4 regions of the Stappia sp. G46H5W genome follow, and region 2 is predicted to be linked to each of the others. Evidence: riboswitches for the same ligand, from Rfam matches in the RefSeq annotation. Region 2 holds a riboswitch; each other region holds the start of a gene.
The links. A riboswitch is a leader RNA that binds a small molecule or an ion and turns the genes downstream of it on or off. The one in region 2 is predicted to bind cobalamin.
Positions count from the first base shown of each region.

Region 1: it holds a riboswitch for cobalamin, as region 2 does, so the genes downstream of both, ACVJ6E_RS03290 (TonB-dependent receptor domain-containing protein) here and cobU (bifunctional adenosylcobinamide kinase/adenosylcobinamide-phosphate guanylyltransferase) in region 2, are expected to answer to the same signal.
Region 3: it holds a riboswitch for cobalamin, as region 2 does, so the genes downstream of both, ACVJ6E_RS00120 (DUF1636 family protein) here and cobU (bifunctional adenosylcobinamide kinase/adenosylcobinamide-phosphate guanylyltransferase) in region 2, are expected to answer to the same signal.
Region 4: it holds a riboswitch for cobalamin, as region 2 does, so the genes downstream of both, ACVJ6E_RS00365 (energy-coupling factor ABC transporter permease) here and cobU (bifunctional adenosylcobinamide kinase/adenosylcobinamide-phosphate guanylyltransferase) in region 2, are expected to answer to the same signal.

Region 1 covers NZ_JBZFLL010000001.1:818,631-823,326, forward strand. The annotation lists gene ACVJ6E_RS03280 (iron ABC transporter permease) at 1-120, opposite strand, end outside; gene ACVJ6E_RS03285 (ABC transporter substrate-binding protein) at 117-1,025, opposite strand; gene ACVJ6E_RS03290 (TonB-dependent receptor domain-containing protein) at 1,000-3,012, opposite strand; cobalamin riboswitch at 3,193-3,408, opposite strand; gene rnk (nucleoside diphosphate kinase regulator) at 3,868-4,299, shown strand; gene ACVJ6E_RS03300 (GreA/GreB family elongation factor) at 4,472-4,696, shown strand, end outside.
Region 2 covers NZ_JBZFLL010000001.1:288,826-293,521, reverse strand. The annotation lists gene ACVJ6E_RS01100 (cupin domain-containing protein) at 87-467, shown strand; gene ACVJ6E_RS01095 (DUF4287 domain-containing protein) at 483-704, shown strand; gene ACVJ6E_RS01090 (TspO/MBR family protein) at 795-1,268, shown strand; tRNA gene ACVJ6E_RS01085 (tRNA-Asn) at 1,349-1,423, opposite strand; cobalamin riboswitch at 1,636-1,861, shown strand; gene cobU (bifunctional adenosylcobinamide kinase/adenosylcobinamide-phosphate guanylyltransferase) at 1,984-2,571, shown strand; gene cobW (cobalamin biosynthesis protein CobW) at 2,568-3,698, shown strand; gene cobN (cobaltochelatase subunit CobN) at 3,735-4,696, shown strand, end outside.
Region 3 covers NZ_JBZFLL010000001.1:21,855-26,550, reverse strand. The annotation lists gene ACVJ6E_RS00130 (ABC transporter substrate-binding protein) at 1-645, opposite strand, end outside; gene ACVJ6E_RS00125 (ABC transporter ATP-binding protein) at 709-1,608, opposite strand; gene ACVJ6E_RS00120 (DUF1636 family protein) at 1,605-2,051, opposite strand; cobalamin riboswitch at 2,168-2,416, opposite strand; gene zigA (zinc metallochaperone GTPase ZigA) at 2,467-3,672, opposite strand; gene znuA (zinc ABC transporter substrate-binding protein ZnuA) at 4,049-4,696, opposite strand, start outside.
Region 4 covers NZ_JBZFLL010000001.1:79,844-84,539, forward strand. The annotation lists gene ACVJ6E_RS00360 (BCCT family transporter) at 1-955, shown strand, start outside; cobalamin riboswitch at 1,910-2,121, shown strand; gene ACVJ6E_RS00365 (energy-coupling factor ABC transporter permease) at 2,179-2,862, shown strand; gene ACVJ6E_RS00370 (HupE/UreJ family protein) at 3,039-3,659, shown strand; gene ACVJ6E_RS00375 (DUF805 domain-containing protein) at 3,913-4,491, opposite strand; gene iolB (5-deoxy-glucuronate isomerase) at 4,630-4,696, opposite strand, start outside.

The sequences.
Region 1 (4,696 bases), 530 kb from region 2:
TGTGACGAGCGTCAGCGGATCAATCCACACCTGCCCCAGCCCGAGCGAGGCGAGGAACAGCAGCGCGGCCAGCAGGCCAAGGCCGGCCAGCAACAGCGGGTAGCGCCGGTCCGCGGTCATCGGTTCGCCTCCGGCCGCAGTGAGGTCCCGCCGCCGGCCTCGGCGCGCAATCGTGCCACCGCCTCCAGTGTCAGCGGCGTGCCGCAGATCCAGTAGCGGCTGTCGGCGGAAAGCCGCCGCTCGCTGCCGAAGCGCGCGTCGAGCGCCGGATGGCGCAGGATCTCGGTCGCGCGCGAAGGATCGGCGAGCGAGCGCTCCCACAGCAGCACATAGTCCGGATCGGCCAGCACCAACGCTTCCAGCGGCAGCCGCGTCGTCCCGGTGATCTCGAGTTCCTCGCCGAGATGGCGCAGGCCCGCCGCGCCGACAATCTCGTTTTCCAGCGTGCCGCCGCCGGTGGTGAAGCTGTTGGCGCCGAAGGAGCCGAGCACCGGTGCATGCCCCTCCGGCGGCGCGGCGGCAAGGGCGGCGGCCTCTGCGTCGAAGGCGGCGATCAGCCGCGCGGCCTGCGCCTCGCGCCCGAGCAGTTCGCCCATCCGGCGGACGTTCTGCCGAATGTCGGCAAAGCCGTTCGCCGGGGCGAATTCCTCCACCCGGCGGCCGAGCCGCCGCAACATGTTGACCGTCGCCCGCCGCGTGTAGGTGCCCGAAATCACCAGATCCGGGTCGAGGCGGAAGATCTCCTCCGCCAGCCCGTGATTGATCGTCAGCCCGGCCGTCTGCGCGCTCATCAACGAGACGTCGGGCCGGGCCGCCAGGTAGGAGACCGAGATGAGCTGGCCGGGCGCGGCCACCAGCATGGCGATCTGGTCGGTGCACAGGTTCATCGACACCACCCGCCGGGGCGTCTCGCCCGTGGCGGACGCGGTGGCGACGGTGCCCGGACCCGACAGCGCCAGCAGGGCGGCGAGGACAATCCCCGCCGCCCCGCCCCTGGCGTCAGAAGCTCGCCTTGATGCCCGCATAGGCGGTCAGTCCTTGTGAGTTGTAGCTGTAGACTTCCTGGTACTGCTGATCGAGCAGGTTCTCCACCCGCCCATAGACCGTGAAATTGTCAGAAACCCTGTAGTCGGCACCGACATTCACAAGGAAATACTCGGACAGCGTCACCCGGGTCTGCGGCGTTGCGCTGATGAACTCGTTGTCCTTCATCCGGCCGTTGAAGATCGTGTCGAGGAAGAGGTTTCCCCGCCCTTCGTGGAAGGCATAGACGAGGCTGAGCGAGCCGGAGTGCTTGGGCCGGCGCACCTCCTGCAGGCCCGTCGGCTCGGTCGCATCCAGATAGGTGTAGGTGCCCTTGGCGTAGAGGTCGGCCAGCAGTTCCACGCCGAGCGACACCTCGATGCCCTGGCGCCTGCTGATCCCGTCCATGTTGGCCGGCGAGGAGCCGGCGCCCGCCACCCAGGGCGTCCAGATCTCGTCTTCCAGCCGCTCGTTGAAATAGGTCACGTCGGCGACCGCTCGCCCGCCCCAGAACCTTTGCTCGATGCCGATGTCCCAGGCGAAGTTCTTTTCCGGCCGCAGGTTCGGATTTCCGGTGAAGGTCGCCGGAATGAAGCCGAACTGCTCGAAAAAGGTCGGGTTGGTGATGCCCGTGCCGATGGAGGCGTGGAAGCGCGTACCGGTCTCGTGCAGCTGATAGGCGGCGCTGGCGCTGTAGGTCAGCGTGTCCTTGAACTGGTCGTTGCGGTCGTAACGCAGGCCTGCGCTGAAGAACAGGGCGTCGAGGAACGCGCCGCGATACTCGGCGACATAGCTGGTCAGGTCGCGCTGCTTGCCGGGAACCTGCGAGGGATCGTAGGCGGGAAAGGCGTTCTTGTAGTGCTCGCGCTCCCACTCGATGGCGCCGGTCAGGCTGTGTTCGGCGTCGAGGAAGTCCGGCGTCGTCGCCGTCACCGTCGCCTGATAGCTGAGGTGCAGGCGGCGGTCGTCGTTGCCGTTCAGGCTGCCGGAGTTGAAGCCGCGCCGCTCCAGTCCGGAGTATTCGGCGCGCGCCTTCTGCACCAGCCGGTCGTCGAATAGCGACCAGGACAGGCCGACGCCGGAGTAGAACTCCTTCGTCGCGTTGTATCCGGGCGTGTCGATGACAAGGCCTTCCGTCGGGGTCGGCGGCCAGGAGGAGTCCTGGTCGTCCGTGTCCGACTTGCGGTCGACATAGCGGGCGCTGAGATCGAGGCTCAAGGCCTCGGTGATGTCCCAGTTGAAACGGCCGTTCAGCGTCGCGTTGCGGTCGCCGTCCTTCTCCGAGCCGAACTGGGAGATGTTGAAGCCCTCGTTCTGCCGCCAGGCGCCGGAGACCGCGATGTCGAACCTCTCGCCGCCGCCGCGCACGCCCAGATGGCCGGCCACCGTCTTGTCGGTGCCCGTTTCTGTGCGCCCGGTGATTTCCAGGTCGTTGTGGATACCGCCCTTGGTGGTGATGGCGATGACGCCGGAGCTGGCGTTGGAGCCGTAGATGGCGCTTTGCGGGCCGCGCAGCACCTCGATCCGCTCGATGTCGGCGACCTGCAACCCGCCGAAGTCGAATTCGCCGCTGGAGGTGGCCGCCACCTCGACGCCGTCGATCAGCACCAGCACATGGTTGGCTTCCGAGCCGCGGATGCGGATCTGGGTCATGCCGCCATTGCCGCCGGTGCGCGACACCGCCAGGCCCGGCACCTTGCGCAGGGCATCGGCGACATAGCGCTGCTGCGTCGTCTCCAGCTCCTCGCCCGTGATCACCGTGTGAGCACGGCCCACCGCTTCGGCGGCGACCGGCGTGCGCCCGGCCGAGACGACGACCCGGCGCAGCTGCGTCGGCTCCTCGTATCCCCCTTGCGCGTCGAAGCCTTGCGCCTCGAAATCCTGGGCTCGGGCACTTCCCGGCGCCAGCACCATCGCGGCCCCCAATCCGGCCCCCAGCACAGCGGCCACCGGCCCGGCGCGCAAGGCGCCACGCGAAATCGAATTCATCCAGACACACCCCTGACGTGCGCCGAAACGCCCCTCGGCGTCCCGTCGCGATACGGCACGAGCCAGCGGACGCGACCGCGCAACCCCGCGCGAAGACGCAAGGCGGCGGCCTGCGGACGCAGGCGGTTTTCGGGTGTCACCTCAACGGAAAGCCGCGCCTCGACACACCCCGTATCGAAGGTCGGGTGACCGACAGGGGCAGGTCTCCTGGCTCACGGGTCATCGCGGACATTCACCTTCCCAACCCTGCCTTTGGCGGCGGGGTCAGTGGCCTTCGAGCGTCCACTCTCCGTTCACAGTTGCGGGGGCAGCCACGGTTTCGGTCCCTGTTGGGTACGCCTCACCGTGTTCCCTTTTCATCCGGACATGTCCGGAACCTCTGTCGCCGTAAAAGAGAGCGGTTTCGCGCGCCGGAGTCAATCATCTGTCGATGCCCTGTTCGCAGGCACAACCAGACGCTGCGTCAGGACGCCTGCCGGCCCGCTCCCGGCTGCCGCGCAGGCCGGCATGGCAACCCGGGGGCTGCGCGAATCCGGCCCCTCGCAGGGTTCTGCGCGCCTGCTTGCCGCGTCCGGGAAAGCCGTGACTTGACTTTCGCCCCGCAAGCACCGACCTTCTTGGAATGTACACGACCGCTCCGCGCCTGCTTTCCATTTTCAGGGTGTGCCCCATCGCGGGACACTGACCCCCGGCTCGGTCGCGTCGCGCCCCGGCCGCGGGGCATAGGCCGGCTCGTCCCCTAGCGGGCAGACAGCAGGCCACCAAGGCGGCGAACAACTTCCCACAACAGATCATGACCGCCCGACGCGCGCTCACGTGCGTCGGCGGCCTTACAACATTGCAAGGATGCCGAGAATGGCTCCAGCCATCCAGAAGAAGCGCAAGCCCGCCATCACCTTGACCCGCTCGGACCACGAGCGGCTGTCCGGGCTTGCCGATTCCATTTCCTCCCGCAATCCCGCTGTCGCGGATCAGCTGGCGAGCGAGCTCGACCGCGCCCGCGTCGTCGACGACCGGCGCATTTCCGCCGACGTCGTTCGCATGGGATCGCGGCTGCGCTTCACCACCGATGCCGGCGAGGACCGCACCGTGACGCTGGTCTTCCCGGGCGATGCCAACATTGCCGAGGGCAAGATTTCCGTCCTCACCCCGATCGGCGCCGCCCTGATCGGCCTGTCTGCCGGCCAGTCCATCGACTGGACCTCGCTGGACGGGCGCACCCACCGGCTGACCGTGGAGAGCGTCGAGTTCCCCGCCGTGGCCGAGGCCGAGGCCCGTCCGGCATGACCACCACCGGAACCGGGGCAAGCACCGAGCCGAAGCCGCGCGACCGGCTGGCGATTTTCGGAGGGTGTCTCATCGCAGGATCCTGACCCCTGTGCCGCGACCGAAAGCGGCCAGGGGGACTCCGATCCGTTTCACCTTTGCCGCTCCACGGACGGAGCGCTGGAGACCTGCGATGTCCATCGACACCTGCATCCTGACCACCAAGGACTTCACCATTCTCGAGGTGATGCGCGACCGCCGCCGCGGTCACGAGGACCCTCTCGCACCGATCCTCAAGCGCAAGCTCGAGGCGGCGACCATCGTCTTCCGCGAGGACGTGCCGGAGACGGTCGCCACCTTGAGCAGCCGCGTCACCTACAGCGTCGACGGGCGCACGCCCGACACGCGGGTGATCTCG
Region 2 (4,696 bases):
TCTCTCGATATCAAGATATTTATCTTGACGCAAAGACAAATCTCCAGAAGTATCTTCGCGTCAAGATAAATGCAGGAGGGATTGCCATGACAGCCAGTGCTCACGCCTCGGCCAAAGAGGCCGGGCGGCCCGATATCTCCGTCCGCCGCCACCGCCCGCCGGCTCCGGGCGAAAGCCCGACGGTCCGGTTCGAGGGCAAGGACTACGGCGCGCCGGTGTCCATGTTCGCCACCGACAGTGCGCCGGGAACCGGATCGCAGTTGCATGTCCACCCCTATCGCGAGACCTGGGTGGTGCGGAAAGGCGAGGCGGAGTTCCTGGTCGGCGACGAGCGGCTGCGCGCCTCTGCCGGGGATATCGTCGTTGCGCCGGCCGATGTGCCGCATCGCTATCTCAACGTGGGTACGGATCAGCTGGAGCTGGTCTGCATTCACCCGTCCGACACGATCCGCCAGCGGGATCTTTAGGCAAGGAAGCCAGCTATGTCGTTGTCCGGAAAAACGCCGCCGGTGAAGGGGCCGGCCTCCTACTTCCCCTCCATCGAGAAGACCTACGGCCGGCCCATCGCCGAATGGAAGGCCCTGATCCGTTCGCAGTCCGGTCTCAAGCACATGGAACTGGTGGCCTGGCTGAAGCAAACCCACGGGCTCGGCCATGGTCATGCCAACGCGCTGGTTGCCCATACGCTCGCCGAGGATAAATGAGGGGGAACTTGGCCAGCCCGCGATGCGTTGGCTTGGCAAGAGGGGCTCGCCCCCGAGCACAATGGTTCGTGAACGTTCGAGGCAAAGCTGATGGATTCGTCGACCCTGCCGGCTCTTCTGGGGTTTCTGGCAGCCTGTTTTCTCGCCGCCCTGACCGGGGCGCTGTTCCGCCCCGGCGAATGGTACGAACGCCTTAAGAAGCCGTCCTGGCGCCCGCCCAACAAGCTGTTCGCCCCGGTGTGGACGATGCTCTACGTGATGATCGCGGTGTCCGGCTGGCTGGTCTGGCGCGAGGCGGGCTTTGCAGGCGCGGCCCTGCCGCTCACCGTCTACGGCATTCAGCTGGCGCTCAACGGCGTGTGGACGCCGCTGTTCTTCGGCCTGCACCGCCCGGACCTCGGCATGATCGACATCGTGCTGGTGTGGCTGTCGATTCTCGCGACGATTCTACTGTTCTGGCCGGTGCACATGTTCGCGGCGCTGCTGCTCGTGCCGTATCTCGCCTGGGTCACCTTCGCCGCCGCGCTGAACTTCTCGATCTGGCAGCTGAACCGCGAGGGGTGAGGCAAACGCAAATTGCCGCGCGGCGCGTTGCGTCGTGCGGTGGCGGCAAGATCGGATATTTTTGAGGGAACTAAAAAGAGTGGCTCCCCGGGCCGGATTCGAACCAGCGACCAAGCGGTTAACAGCCGCTTGCTCTACCACTGAGCTACCGGGGATCACCAATCACGCGGGGCAGATGCACCGCGTCGGTGGCAGGCGTATAGCAAACTGCGCCGCCGCTTGCCAAGCCCTTTGTCGCAAAACTTTTCCACAGTCGGGGCGGGGCGCGGCTATCGGGGCTTTTTCGCGTGCGCCGGCAAATACTCCGCAAGGGAAGGCGTGCAAGGCCTTTCCGCCTCGCTGCTGGACGCGGGGCCCTTCGGCAGGCTATGAGTCGTCATCCTCCGGTCCTTTCTGACGGACGAAGTCCGATGAAAGGGGAAAGTCGGAATGCGGTGGGGGAGGACCCAAGTCGGGCTCCCGAATCCGCAGCTGCCCCCGCAACTGTGAGCGGCGAGTCTTCCTGCATGAACCACTGGGCCTTTTGGTCCGGGAAGGGCAGGACAAGGCGACGACCCGCGAGCCAGGAGACGAGCCGGATCATCCGGGCCCCCACGGGGCCCGGCCCGAAACGTCACGCGCCGTCGGGTGGACGGCAGGAGGCCAGAATGTTCCCGTTGAAGGGCGCCCGCCGCTTCAGCTCTCCCGGCATATCCAGCCGCGGGGAGACCTGCGCGTGAGCCATGCTCCCGCATCCGATCCCCTGCCTGCCCCGGCCCCTGTTGCGGCCCGCACCGTGCTGGTGACGGGCGGCGCACGCTCGGGCAAGAGCCTTTATGCCGAAGGGCTGGTGAGCGCAGCGCAGCGCGAGCGCATCTATGTCGCCACCTGCACACCCTTCGATGACGAGATGCGCCAGCGCGTCGACCGCCACCGCGACCAGCGGGGCGGCGGCTGGCGCACCATCGAGGAGCCGCGCGACCTTGCCGGCGTCATCGCCGCCGAAAGCACGGCGCAAAGCGCCATCCTCGTCGATTGCCTGACGCTGTGGCTCAGCAACCTGATTTTCGCCGAGGCCGATCCGGAAGCGGAAACGGCCCGGCTTGCCGAGGCGCTGCGCGCAGCGCCCGGTCCCGTCGTTCTCGTCACCAACGAGGTCGGATCGGGCATCGTTCCCGACAATGCGCTCGCCCGCCGCTTTCGCGACGAGCAGGGGCGCCTCAATCGCCGCATCGCGGAAGTCGCCGATGTCGCGGTGCTCGTCGCCGCCGGCCTGCCGCTCGTTCTCAAGCCGTCCCACCTTCAGCCGGAGATTCGCCTATGACCGCATCCACGCCCCGCACCGCCGGCAAGATCCCGGCCACCATCGTCACCGGCTTCCTGGGGGCCGGAAAGACGACGCTGCTCTCCAACCTCCTGCGCGAGGCGAAGGGCAAGCGCATCGCGCTCATCGTCAACGAATTCGGCGACATGGGCTTCGACGGCTCGCTGGTCGACGGCTGCGCCGATCCGGACTGCGCGGCGGAAGAGGTGGTGGAGCTGACCAACGGCTGCATCTGCTGCACCGTCGCCGACGACTTTCTCCCCACCATGGAAATGCTGATCGCCCGCGACGAGGCGCCGGACCACATCGTCATCGAGACATCGGGCCTTGCCCTGCCGCAGCCGCTGGTGCGCGCCTTCTCCTGGCCGAGCGTCAAGACCCGTGTGACGGTCGATGCGGTGGTGACGGTGGTGGACGTGGCGGCCGTCGCCGAAGGGCGCGTGACGGGCGATGAGGTGGCGCTGGCCGCGCAGCGCGCCGCCGACGAGGCGCTGGACCATGACAGCCCGGTGGAGGAACTGTTCGAGGACCAGCTCGTCTGCGCCGATCTCGTGGTGCTGAACAAGGCCGATCTCGTCGACGCGGCGACGCTGGAGCGCGTGCGCGCCGAAGTCGCCGGCCGCGTCCGCGCGGCGGTGGAGATCGTCGCGGCGGAAAAGGGCATGCTTGCCGCAGACGTGCTGCTCGGCCGTGCCAGCGCCGCGGAAGAGGACATGCACGGCCGCGAGAGCCATCACGAGCATCACCACCACGACGACCATGACCATGATCACGACGATCACGATCACGATCACGACCATGACCACGATCACCACCACCACCACCACCATCATCACGACCACGACGACTTCGTCAGCCATGTGGTCGAGCTCGCCCCGCTCGCCTCGCTGAAGGACCTGGAAGCGCGCGTTGCCGCCGCCATGGCGGTGCCGGGCGTCCTGCGCATCAAGGGAGCGGTCGGCATCGAGGGCAAGGCGGCACCTGCCATGGTGCAGGCGGTCGGCCCGCGCGTCGAAGCGTGGTTCGCGCGCGATGCACGCGGTCCCGGCCGCGTCGTGGTGATCGGCCTTGCCGGCTTCGACCTTGCCCGTGTCGAGGGCCTGCTCGCCAGCGCGCTCGCGGCCTGATCCGGACGACAGGCTAGGCGCAGGGCAGGAGACGGCATGCATATTCTCGCAGGACGCAGCGGACGCATCGACCAGGGCGACGAGGCGGTCGATCTCGGCCAGTCGCCGGCCGATGTCGTCGTGCTGTCGGCAGCCGATACGGAACTCGCCTCGCTCGCTGCCGTGGCGGCGGGCGGCGGGGCGGAGCAGCCGAGCCTGCGTCTTGCCAACCTGATGGCCCTGTCGCACCCCTATTCGGTCGACATGTATGCCGAGCAGACGGTGGCGGGCTCGCGGCTCGTCGTGCTGCGTCTGCTCGGCGGGGCGGAATACTGGCCCTATGGCGTCGAGCGGCTGACCGAGGCGGCGCGCGGCCACGGCCTGCACCTGGCGGTGATGCCGGGCGACGACCGCTGGGACGCGGACCTTGCCGCCCGCTCCACGCTGCCGGTCGACGAGGTGAGGCACCTGTGGCGCTACCTCGCCGAGGGCGGGGCGGAGAATCTCGGCAACTTCCTGCGCTACGCCGCGCATCTGCTGGATGGGGCGGAGGAGCCCGATCCCCCGCGCCCGCTGCCGCGCGCCGGCCTGCTGCTGCCCGGCCGGGCACGCCCGACGCTGGCCGAGCTGCGGGCGACCTGGGCCGATCCTGCCGCCCCCGTTGCGGCAATCGTCTTCTACAAGGCCTTGATGCAGAGCGCGGCGACCGCGCCGGTCGAGGCCCTGTGCGAGGCGCTGGCGGGCGAGGGCATCAACCCGCTGCCGATCTTCGTTTCCTCACTGAAGGAGGCCGAATCCGCCTCTGTCCTGGCCGCGCTCTTTGCCGACGCGCCGCCCGCCGTGGTGCTCAACGCCACCGCCTTCGCTGTGTCGAAGGCCGGCGAGGTGCACAGCGGAACGCCGCTCGACGCACCTGGCGTGCCCGTGCTGCAGGTGGTGTTCTCTTCGTCCTCGGAAGAGGGCTGGCGCGACGCCGACCAGGGCCTGTCGATCCGCGATCTCGCCATGCATGTGGTGAT
Region 3 (4,696 bases), 270 kb from region 2:
GCGGCCTGCGGTAAACGGCTTGTCCTCGCCGGAATCGTAGAGGAACACCTTCAGCTCGCGGTTCTCGCCGATGCGCTCGGTCAGCTCCGCCATCCGTGCCTTCCAGCCGTCGACCAGCGCCTGGGCCTCGGCCTCCTTGCCGAAGATGGTGCCCAGCCGCAGCATGTCGCCATAGAGCAGGTCGAGCGAGGCGGCGGGTCGCGCCTTGTCCAGATGGATGCAGCTCTCGGTGAGGATCAGCGTCTTGATGCCGTGCGGCGCCAGCGTGTCCGGGGTGACGTCGCCGCCCGGCTTCATGCCGTAGTACCAGCCGGCGAAGAACAGGTCCGGATCGGCCGCGACGAGATTTTCCAGCGTCGGATATTTCGGCGCGATCTCGGGGATGTCGCCGCGCTTGCGCTCGAACTCCTCGCTGGTCTTGTACCAGCCGCTGATGCCGCTGACGCCGACCATCCGGTCTTGCAGGCCGAGCGCGAAGGCCATCTCGCTCATGTTGATGTCCTGCACCACGATGCGCTCGGGCGCAGCCTCGAAGGTCAGCGGCGTCCCGCAATTGTCGACGGTGACGGGAAAGGCGAGGGCCGGTGCGGCAAGGGCCATCGCAGCGGTGAACAGGGAAAGGCGCTTGAGGCCGGACTTCTTCATGGGGGACAGACTCCTCGTGAGGATGAAAAACCGTGGAACGCTGGGAAAAGGCGAGGGCGCGGCTCAGCCGCGCGTCGCCACCGCACGCAGATGCGGCGCGCCGGGCGCGGGACGCTCGGGTCCTGAAAGCTCTGACCCTGAAAGCTCGCCGGCAATGCCGGTGCCGAACCGCCCCTCGATGGGGATGTCCAGCACGCTGATCTGGCGGGCCTCCACCGGATGCTGCATCCGGTGCATGTCGACGCTGAAGACCGCGCGCACCCGCTCGCTCGACAGCACCTCGACCGGATGGCCGTGCGCGACCAGCCGGCCGCCCTGGATCAGCGCCACATGGCTGGCGAAGGCCTCGATCAGGGTCAGGTCGTGCAAGGCCGCGACCACTGTGATGCCGAGGCCCGAGACGAGGCTGAGCAGCTCGCCGCGCGCCAGCGGATCGAGATGGTTCGTCGGTTCGTCCAGGACCAGGATGCGCGGGCGCTGGCAGATGGCGCGGGCGATCTTCGCCCGCTGGCGCTCGCCGCCGGAAATCTCGCTCATGCGCCGGTCGGAAAAGCGCGTCAGGTCGGCCAGCGTCAGCGCCTCCTGCGTTGCCCTGGCGCTCGCCTCGCGTCCGCCGGTGCGGTGATGCGGCAGCTGGCCGAGGGAGACATATTGCGAGACGGTCAGCCGGTCGTCGCTCTCCTCGCTCTGGCCGACATAGGCGATGACGCGGGCGCGCTCGGTGATCGGCACATTGCGATACGGCCTGCCGCCGAGCAGCATCTCGCCGCCGGTCGGCTCGCTCAGCCCGGCGATCAGCCGGATCAGTGTCGACTTGCCCGCGCCGTTCGGCCCGGCAATGACGAGGATCTCGCCGTCATGCACATGCAGCGTCAGGTCGGAGAGGAGCGCGTCCGCGCCGCGCGGCCGGTAGGCGACCTCGCGCAGCTCCAGCACCACCGGGGTTCCGCTGTGATGGCTCATGCGCCGTTCTCCCGGCCCGGCGATCCGGGGTCGAAAGCGGGCAGGGCGGGCATGCGCGCCAGCGTCTTGCCCTTCAGCCCGTCGGGGCGCTGCAGCGAGGAGCACCAGCCGTCTTCGAGTTCGCCATATTGCCGGGCGAAGGCGACCAGCGTCTCCACGTCGCGTTCCGGCTCGATGTCGCCGAACAGATAGCTCGCCTTGCCGTCGGCCTGATAGGCGACCGTGCAGGGGTGCGAGCAGCCGGCCATGCAGGCCGCACCCGCCACGCTCACATGCGCCAGGCCGCCCTCGGCAAGTGCGGCGCTCAGGGCCTCGATCAGGTCCTTGCCCGGCTGTTCGCGCGTTTGCGGATCGCGGCAGGTGGTGCACACGGTGATGCGGTGCCGGCGCGTATCGGGAGCTGCGTCCATGCGGCGTTCGCCGAGCGCCAGGTCATGCGCCATGGCGATGCCCCGCGCGTTCGCCCGCAAGGTTCGGCAAGCTGCGGATAAAGGCCCTGGATGGGCGGAAGATGGACTCGTTGCGTGTCATGGCTACCTTCCCGGAACACCCCGTCCGGTCGTCGTTGCGGGAGATGGCAGGTCTCCTGGCTCGCGGGTCCGGTCCGGCCGCGCCTTCCCGCCCGGCTTCGGGCAGTGGCATCGTGCGGCTGGACCTGGGCCATTCGTCCGGTAAAGGACGTCGGCCCCGGCCGCTTACAGTTGCGGGGGCAGCCACGGTCTCGGCCCCTGATGGGTACGCCTCACCGTGTTCCCTTTTCATGCCTCTGGCGGTTCGGCCGTCGGCAACCATCGCCGCCAAACTGGCAGATGACGGGGACCGCATCAAGACCAATCGCCCAAAGCCATCGCCGCCGTCTCACGCCGCGGCGCTGCCCCAGGCGGGGAAGGGGTCGTCGAGCCCGGTCCAGCGCTCCGGATGAAAGCCCGTATCGGCGACCAGCGCCGCGTCGAGTTCGGCGCGGATCGCCGCCTCGTCCATGCCGCTCGTGCCGATGAAGACGATTTCCTGCCGCCGGTCGCCCCACACGGGATGCAGGTAGGGCTCCATCGCCCGCTGCCATTCGGGCGACTCGGGCCAGTGTTGGCGCGGCACCGCCGACCACCACAGCCCGCGCTTTTCGGTGGTAACGAAGGCGCCGGCCTGGCTGATCTCGCCGACGAAACGCGGCCGCGTCGCCAGCCAGAAGAAGCCCTTGGCGCGGATCACGCCCGGCCAGCTCTTGTTGACGAAGCGGCTCAGCGCGCGCGGGGCGAAGGGGCGGCGCGCCCGGTAGACGAAGGAGCGGATGCCGTATTCCTCCGTTTCCGGCACATGGTCGGCAAAGCCGTTCAGCTCCTTGAACCACAGCGGATGCTCGTGCGCCTTGTCGAAGTCGAAGCGCCCGGTGCCCAGCACGTCGCGCAAGGGAACCGCAGAGCGGTCGGTCTCCATGATCACCGCATCCGGGTTGAGGGCGCGCACGATCTGGCGCGCGGCTTCGAGATCCAGCGGCCGGGCATCGCTCACCTTGTTGAGGATGATCGTATCGGCAAACTCGATCTGGTCGACGAGCAGATCGACCAGGGTGCGCTCGTCGTCCTCGCCGAGCGATTCTCCCCGCTCGGTCAGGAAGTCGGTGGAGCCGTAGTCCTTCAGCAGATTTGCCGCGTCCACGACCGTCACCATCGAATCGAGCCGCGCCACATCGCTCAGGCTCTCGCCGTTCTCGTCGCGGAATTCGAAGGTCGAGGCGACCGGCAGCGGCTCGGAAATGCCGGTGGATTCGATCACCAGATGGTCGAAGCGGCCCTCCCGGGCCAGCGCCTGCACCTCGCGCAACAGATCCTCGCGCAGCGTGCAGCAGATGCAGCCATTGGTCATCTCCACCAGCCGCTCCTGGGTTCGCGAGACGTTGCCGCCACCCTCGCGCACCAGGCTGGCGTCGATGTTCACCTCGCTCATGTCGTTGACGATGACGGCGACCCGCAGCCCCTCGCGATTGTTGAGGATGTGGTTGAGCAGGGTGGTCTTGCCGGCGCCGAGAAAGCCGGACAGCACAGTAACGGGCAGGCGATTGTCCATCGCGAAAGCTCCTGAGCTATGATGTTATCACATAACAATGTTTGACCGAAAGAAAGGCGGCCGGAACCGCCACGATTATTTAATCTCTCGGCCGTTCCCCCGGCCACGCGAAGCGCGCGCCGGGGCCTGTTGGTTGCCAGAGCGGCGGCGAGGACACGCCGACGCGCGCCCACGCCCCGCCTGTCGTCCCTGTTTCGGCGCAGCCGAAGACCGGGATCCAGTAACCCCAGGACGTGCGGCCCGAGCCGTGACGTCGCCGCGAGCGCCCCTCGTCGAGGCTGGGGAACTGCTTGCGCAAACCTGCCCATCCCGGCGGATACTGGATGCCTGCCTGCGCAGGCGTGACAGCCGTGGAAGATAGCGATGCGCTCCCGCCTCAGCCGTTGCCGCCAAGGCACTGTTCCATCGAGCTGGCCAGTCCGTCGATCAGGCCGAAATAGAGGTCCGGCCCGTCGGCGAGTTCCGCGCCCAGCGGATCGAGAACGCCCGAGCGGGCAGCGGTGCCCTCGGTCACCACCTGGATCAGCTTCGGTTCGAACTGCGGCTCGGCGAAGACGCAGGTCGCGCCCAGCTCGCCGATGCGGGCCTTGATCTCTGCGACCCGCTCCGCACCCGGCATCACTTCCGGGCTGACGGTGATCGAGCCCGAGGCGGTCACGTCGAAACGCTTCTCGAAATACTGGTAGCCGTCGTGGAAGACGATGAAGCCCTTGCCGCGCAGCGGCGTCAGGCGGGCGTCGATGTCGGCGCGCATCGTCTCGATGCGCTCGACGGTCTTTGCCGCATTGGCCTCATAGGCGGCGGCGTTGTCCGGGTCGGCTTCCGACAGGGCCTCGGCGATCTCGTTCACCATGGCCTTGGCGTTTTCCGGGTCGAGCCAGATATGCGCGTCGAAGGCTCCGTGCGCGTGCCCGTGGCCGTCAGCGTCTCCATGGTCGTGACCATGCGCCTCGGCCGTCTCGTGCTTCTCGTCATGATCGTGGCCGGCATGGTCGTCGTGCTTGTCCTCGTCATGGTCGGCATG
Region 4 (4,696 bases), 210 kb from region 2:
GGGCTGGACCGGCCATGTTATCGACACGCTGGCCGTGTTCGCGACGCTGTTCGGCCTTGCCACCTCGCTCGGCCTCGGCGCCCAGCAGGCCAATGCCGGCCTTGAGCACATCTACGGCATTCCGAACACGATCACCGTACAGGTGATCCTGATCATCGGCATCACCTCCATCGCCCTGGTCTCGGTGCTGCGCGGGCTCGACGGCGGCGTCAAGGTGTTGTCGGAGATCAACATGGTGATCGCCGCCGTACTGCTGCTGTTCGTGCTGTTCGCCGGCCCGACGGTCGCGATCCTCGGCGATTTCGTCACCGGTCTCGGCGCCTATGGTGCCGACCTGGTGGGCCTGTCGAACCCGATCGGGCGCACCGACGACGACTATCGCCAGGGCTGGACGGCCTTCTACTGGGCGTGGTGGATCTCGTGGTCGCCGTTCGTCGGCATGTTCATCGCCCGGGTCAGCCGCGGTCGCACGGTGCGCGAGTTCATCACCTGCGTGCTGCTGATCCCCTCGCTGGTCTGCGTGCTGTGGATGGCCGTGTTCGGCGGCGTTGCCATCGACCAGGTTCTCTCGGACCCGGCGACCAGCGCGGTCAAGGCCAACGTGATCGACAGCTACAGCCCGGAACTGTCGCTCTTCGCCATGCTCGAGGGCCTGCCGCTCTCGGCCATCACCTCGACCATCGCCATCGTGCTGGTCATCGTGTTCTTCGTCACCTCGTCCGACTCGGGCTCGCTGGTGATCGACACGATCACCGCCGGCGGCAAGGTCGACGCGCCGGTGCCCCAGCGCGTGTTCTGGTGCACCTTCGAGGGACTGGTGGCCATCGTGCTGCTGATCGGCGGCGGGCTCGGCTCGCTTCAGGCGATGGTCATCTCGACCGGTCTTCCCTTCACGATCGTCCTGCTCCTGATGTGCGTGGCGATCTTCAAGGGTCTGCAGACCGAGGAGCGCTGACGCACTCGCGCCTCGCTTCTCGGGGCATAGGGTTTCGGCCCTAAGGGGGAAAGGGCGCGGCCTTGACGGGCCGCGCCCTTTTTTTTGCCTGTCGGTCGCCGCTGCGTCCTGCATGTCCGACGCCCCGCATACCCTCTGCCGTCACCCCGGACGAGCATCGCGAGATCCGGGGCCCATTCGTTCCCAGAGCGGCAGCGAAACACGCCAGCGCCCACCCCACACTGAGCCTGTCATCCCGGTTTCGGCGAAGCCGAAGACCGGGATCCAGTAACCCCAGGCCGCACGGTTCGAGCCGTGACGTCGCCGCGAGCGCCCTTCGTCGAGGGCATCCGCTTTCGCAAACCCACACGCCCCCGGCGGATACTGGATGCCTGCCTTCGCAGGCATGACAGCCGTGGGGATGGCGGCGCCTCCCACCTCACGCCTGCCGAGGGTGCCAATGGGTCCCGGGTCGCGGCTGCGCCTTGCCCGGGATGACAGCCGAGTAGGAGGCGCCGCCTCGCATCACCTCAACTGCCGCCCTTTGCCGTCCCTCCTCCGGCTTTGCCCCACCCTCCGCCGTCACCCCGGACGAGCATCGCGAGATCCGGGGCCCATTCGTTCCCAGAGCGGCGGCGAAACACGCCAGCGCACCCCACGCTCAGCCTGTCATCCCGGTTTCGGCGAAGCCGAAGACCGGGATCCAGTAACCCCAGGCCGCACGGTTCGAGTCGTGACGGCACCGCGAGCGCCCTTCGTCGCGGGGCATCCGCTTTCGCAAACCCACACGCCCCAGCGGATACTGGATGCCTGCCTTCGCAGGCATGACAGCCGTGGGGATGGCGGCGCCTCCCACCTCACGCCTGCCCAGAGCGCCAATGGGGCACGGCCTCTGCCTCATTTCCCGGCACGAAACGCCGTGTTTCGAACAGGATCGGACGAAAATTGATCTTGTCACACCAACTCCCCGCCCTCTAGCATTGCAAGGTGATGGTACCCGTGAGGCAAAGCCGAACGCGGGTGAAAAGGGAACACGGCGAGGCGTACCCAACAGGGACCGAATCCGTGGCTGCCCCCGCAACTGTGAGCGGCGAGCGCTGTCCCAATGCCACTGGCCCTTCGGCCGGGAAGGCGGACAGGCGCAATGAACCGCGAGCCAGGAGACCTGCCATCAGCCGCGGCGCAAGCATTTCTTGCGCCTTTCCCATAGCTCCGCGCACGGTGGGTGCGCCAAGGAGGCTGATATGCATATCGAACCCGGCGTCGTCGACGGCGCCAAGATTCTACTCAGCGTTGCGACCGCCGCCGCGTCTGTCGGCCTGATCGGCAAGATGGCGATCGACACTATACGCCGCGACGGGGGCTTTGCCGCCCTGGTGGTCCGCTCGGTGATCGCGACCGCGCTGGTCTTCTGCTTCTTCGAAGTGCTTCCGACCAAGCCGGTCGGCGTGTCCGAGGTTCACGTCATTCTCGGCTCGACGCTCTATCTGATGCTCGGTGCCGGTCCGGCCGGCATCGGCCTTGCGCTCGGCCTGCTGGTGCAGGGCGTTTTCTTCGCCCCGGCCGACCTGCCGCAATACGGCATGAACCTTACGACGCTGATCGTGCCGCTCTTCGCCATGAGCCTGCTGGCAAGCCGCATCATTCCGGCTAAGACCGCCTACAAGGATGTCAGCTACAAGCAGGCGCTGGCCCTTTCGACCAGCTACCAGGGCGGCATCGTCGCCTGGGTCGGCTTCTGGGCGCTCTATGGCGGCGGTCTCGGCGCCGAGAACCTCGCCAATGTCGGCAGCTTCGGCCTCGCCTACCTGACGGTGATCATCGTCGAGCCGCTGGTCGATCTGGCCGTGCTCGCCGGCGCCAAGCTGTTCGACAAGGCCCGCACCGGCCTCGTCTTCCAGCAGCGCCTCTACCACGCTGCCGCCTGACGGCATCTCTTTCCGGCCGCCTCGTGCGGCCGGTCTTCTTTCGGGGGTCAGGCCCCTCACGCCTTGGAACAGGCAAACTGACAAAACAGCCTGAGGTGAGAAAACGTCCAGGACCTGAAGCAATGACGCGACCCATTCCGGGGCGTCCTGATCGACTTGAGAAAAGGATCGACTGCATGACGAGGTTCACATCCGCCGGGTTCGCCCGCACCGCTTTCCTGGCCGGCTCGCTGGCCGCAACCCTTGCCGCCACGGCGACGCCCGCCCTTGCGCATCTCAATCCCGGCGAGCACGGCTCGTTCGCCGCCGGTTTCAGCCATCCGCTGTTCGGCGCCGACCACATCCTGGCGATGATCGCCGTCGGCCTGTGGGCCTGGCAGATCGGCGGCCGCACGGTCGCCCTGGTGCCGGCCACCTTCGTCGGCACCATGCTGCTCGGCTTCGCCCTGGCACTTGCCGGCGTCTCCCTGCCCTTCGTCGAGCCGGCGATCCTCGCCTCGGTTGTGGCGCTCGGCCTGCTCGTGGCGCTGGCCGTCCGGCTGCCGCTCGCCGGATCGGCCGCCGTCGTCGCCGCCTTCGCCCTGTTCCACGGCCACGCCCATGGCGGCGAGATCGGCGCGGCAACGCAGCTTGCCTACGGCGCCGGCTTCGCCCTCGCGACCGCCCTGCTGCATGCCGCCGGCATCGCGCTCGGCTATGGCCTCGGCAAGCTCGCGTCCTCGCGCGGCCACGCCTTGACCCGCGTGCTCGGCGGCCTGACGGCCCTCGCCGGTGCCGCCCTGCTCATCGGCGGGTGAGCGGCCACCACTTTACCGCCTGGGACCTGAGCGGGGATAACCCGCTCAAGGGAGCACTTTTCGCCCCGTGACCTCGCCCGGAGGTCGGCTTTCGCGAGTTTGAGACCGGATTCTCGAATTTCGCGCTGTTTGCGACGGAATTTCGCAAAATCCGTCTCGAAATTTGCACGCGGCGAAACAGACATGAAAACGCCCGGGCGAGCGAGATCTCGTCCGGGCGTCTTTTCTCAAGGAATTCAGGCCTCTGCGCCGGTCAGGCAAGCCCCCGGCGGCCGAAGGTCGGACGCGGATGTCCGCCGCCCGGCGGCACGCGGCGCTTTTCCACCACGACGGGCTGGCCCTGCGGCGGCAGACCGCTCGCCGCCATCGCGGTCCGGCTGCCGCCCTGGCCGCCCCGGCCATTGGCATGCCGGCGGATCAGGTCGTCGATCTCGTCGGCCGTCAGCCCGGATCCTGTCGCCGAGCCTGCATAGGCCTCGCCCCCGGAGCGTCGCGGCCCGAAGCGGTTGGTGCCCGGCGTTCCGGGATAGAACGCCCATAGCAGCAAGAGGATCGCGCTGCCGATCAGGGGGATAAAGATCAGCAGATACCACCAGGCGCTGCGTCCGATGTCGTGCAGCCGGCGTGAGGAGATGCAGAAACTGGCCCATGAGATCATCAAGGCAGCGGCGACAATGATGATCGACACGTCGAGAGTCATCGGCCCGTAGCGTTTGGCGTATCCCGATACGAACGCGAGAAAACCGAAGGCGATGACGGTGACGAAGGTGGAGCAGATCCACCAGTCGATCCGCCCCATGCGCCCCTTGGGGGTGTAAAAATTCTCCAACATGAAATTACCCGCAACCAGAACGTCAATGGCTGCAAGCTAGCATTGTGCAAACGGGGACAAAATGGCGGCTTCCTGCAATCTCCGATCTCGGTTAACCGGGGATAGCGGGCACCGCCATTTCGCATTTCGGCCGTGCCGTCACGCCTTCGCGTCGCGCTGCGCGATCCAGTCGTGATCGGGATGGTTCTTGAAGCGCCACTTGCGC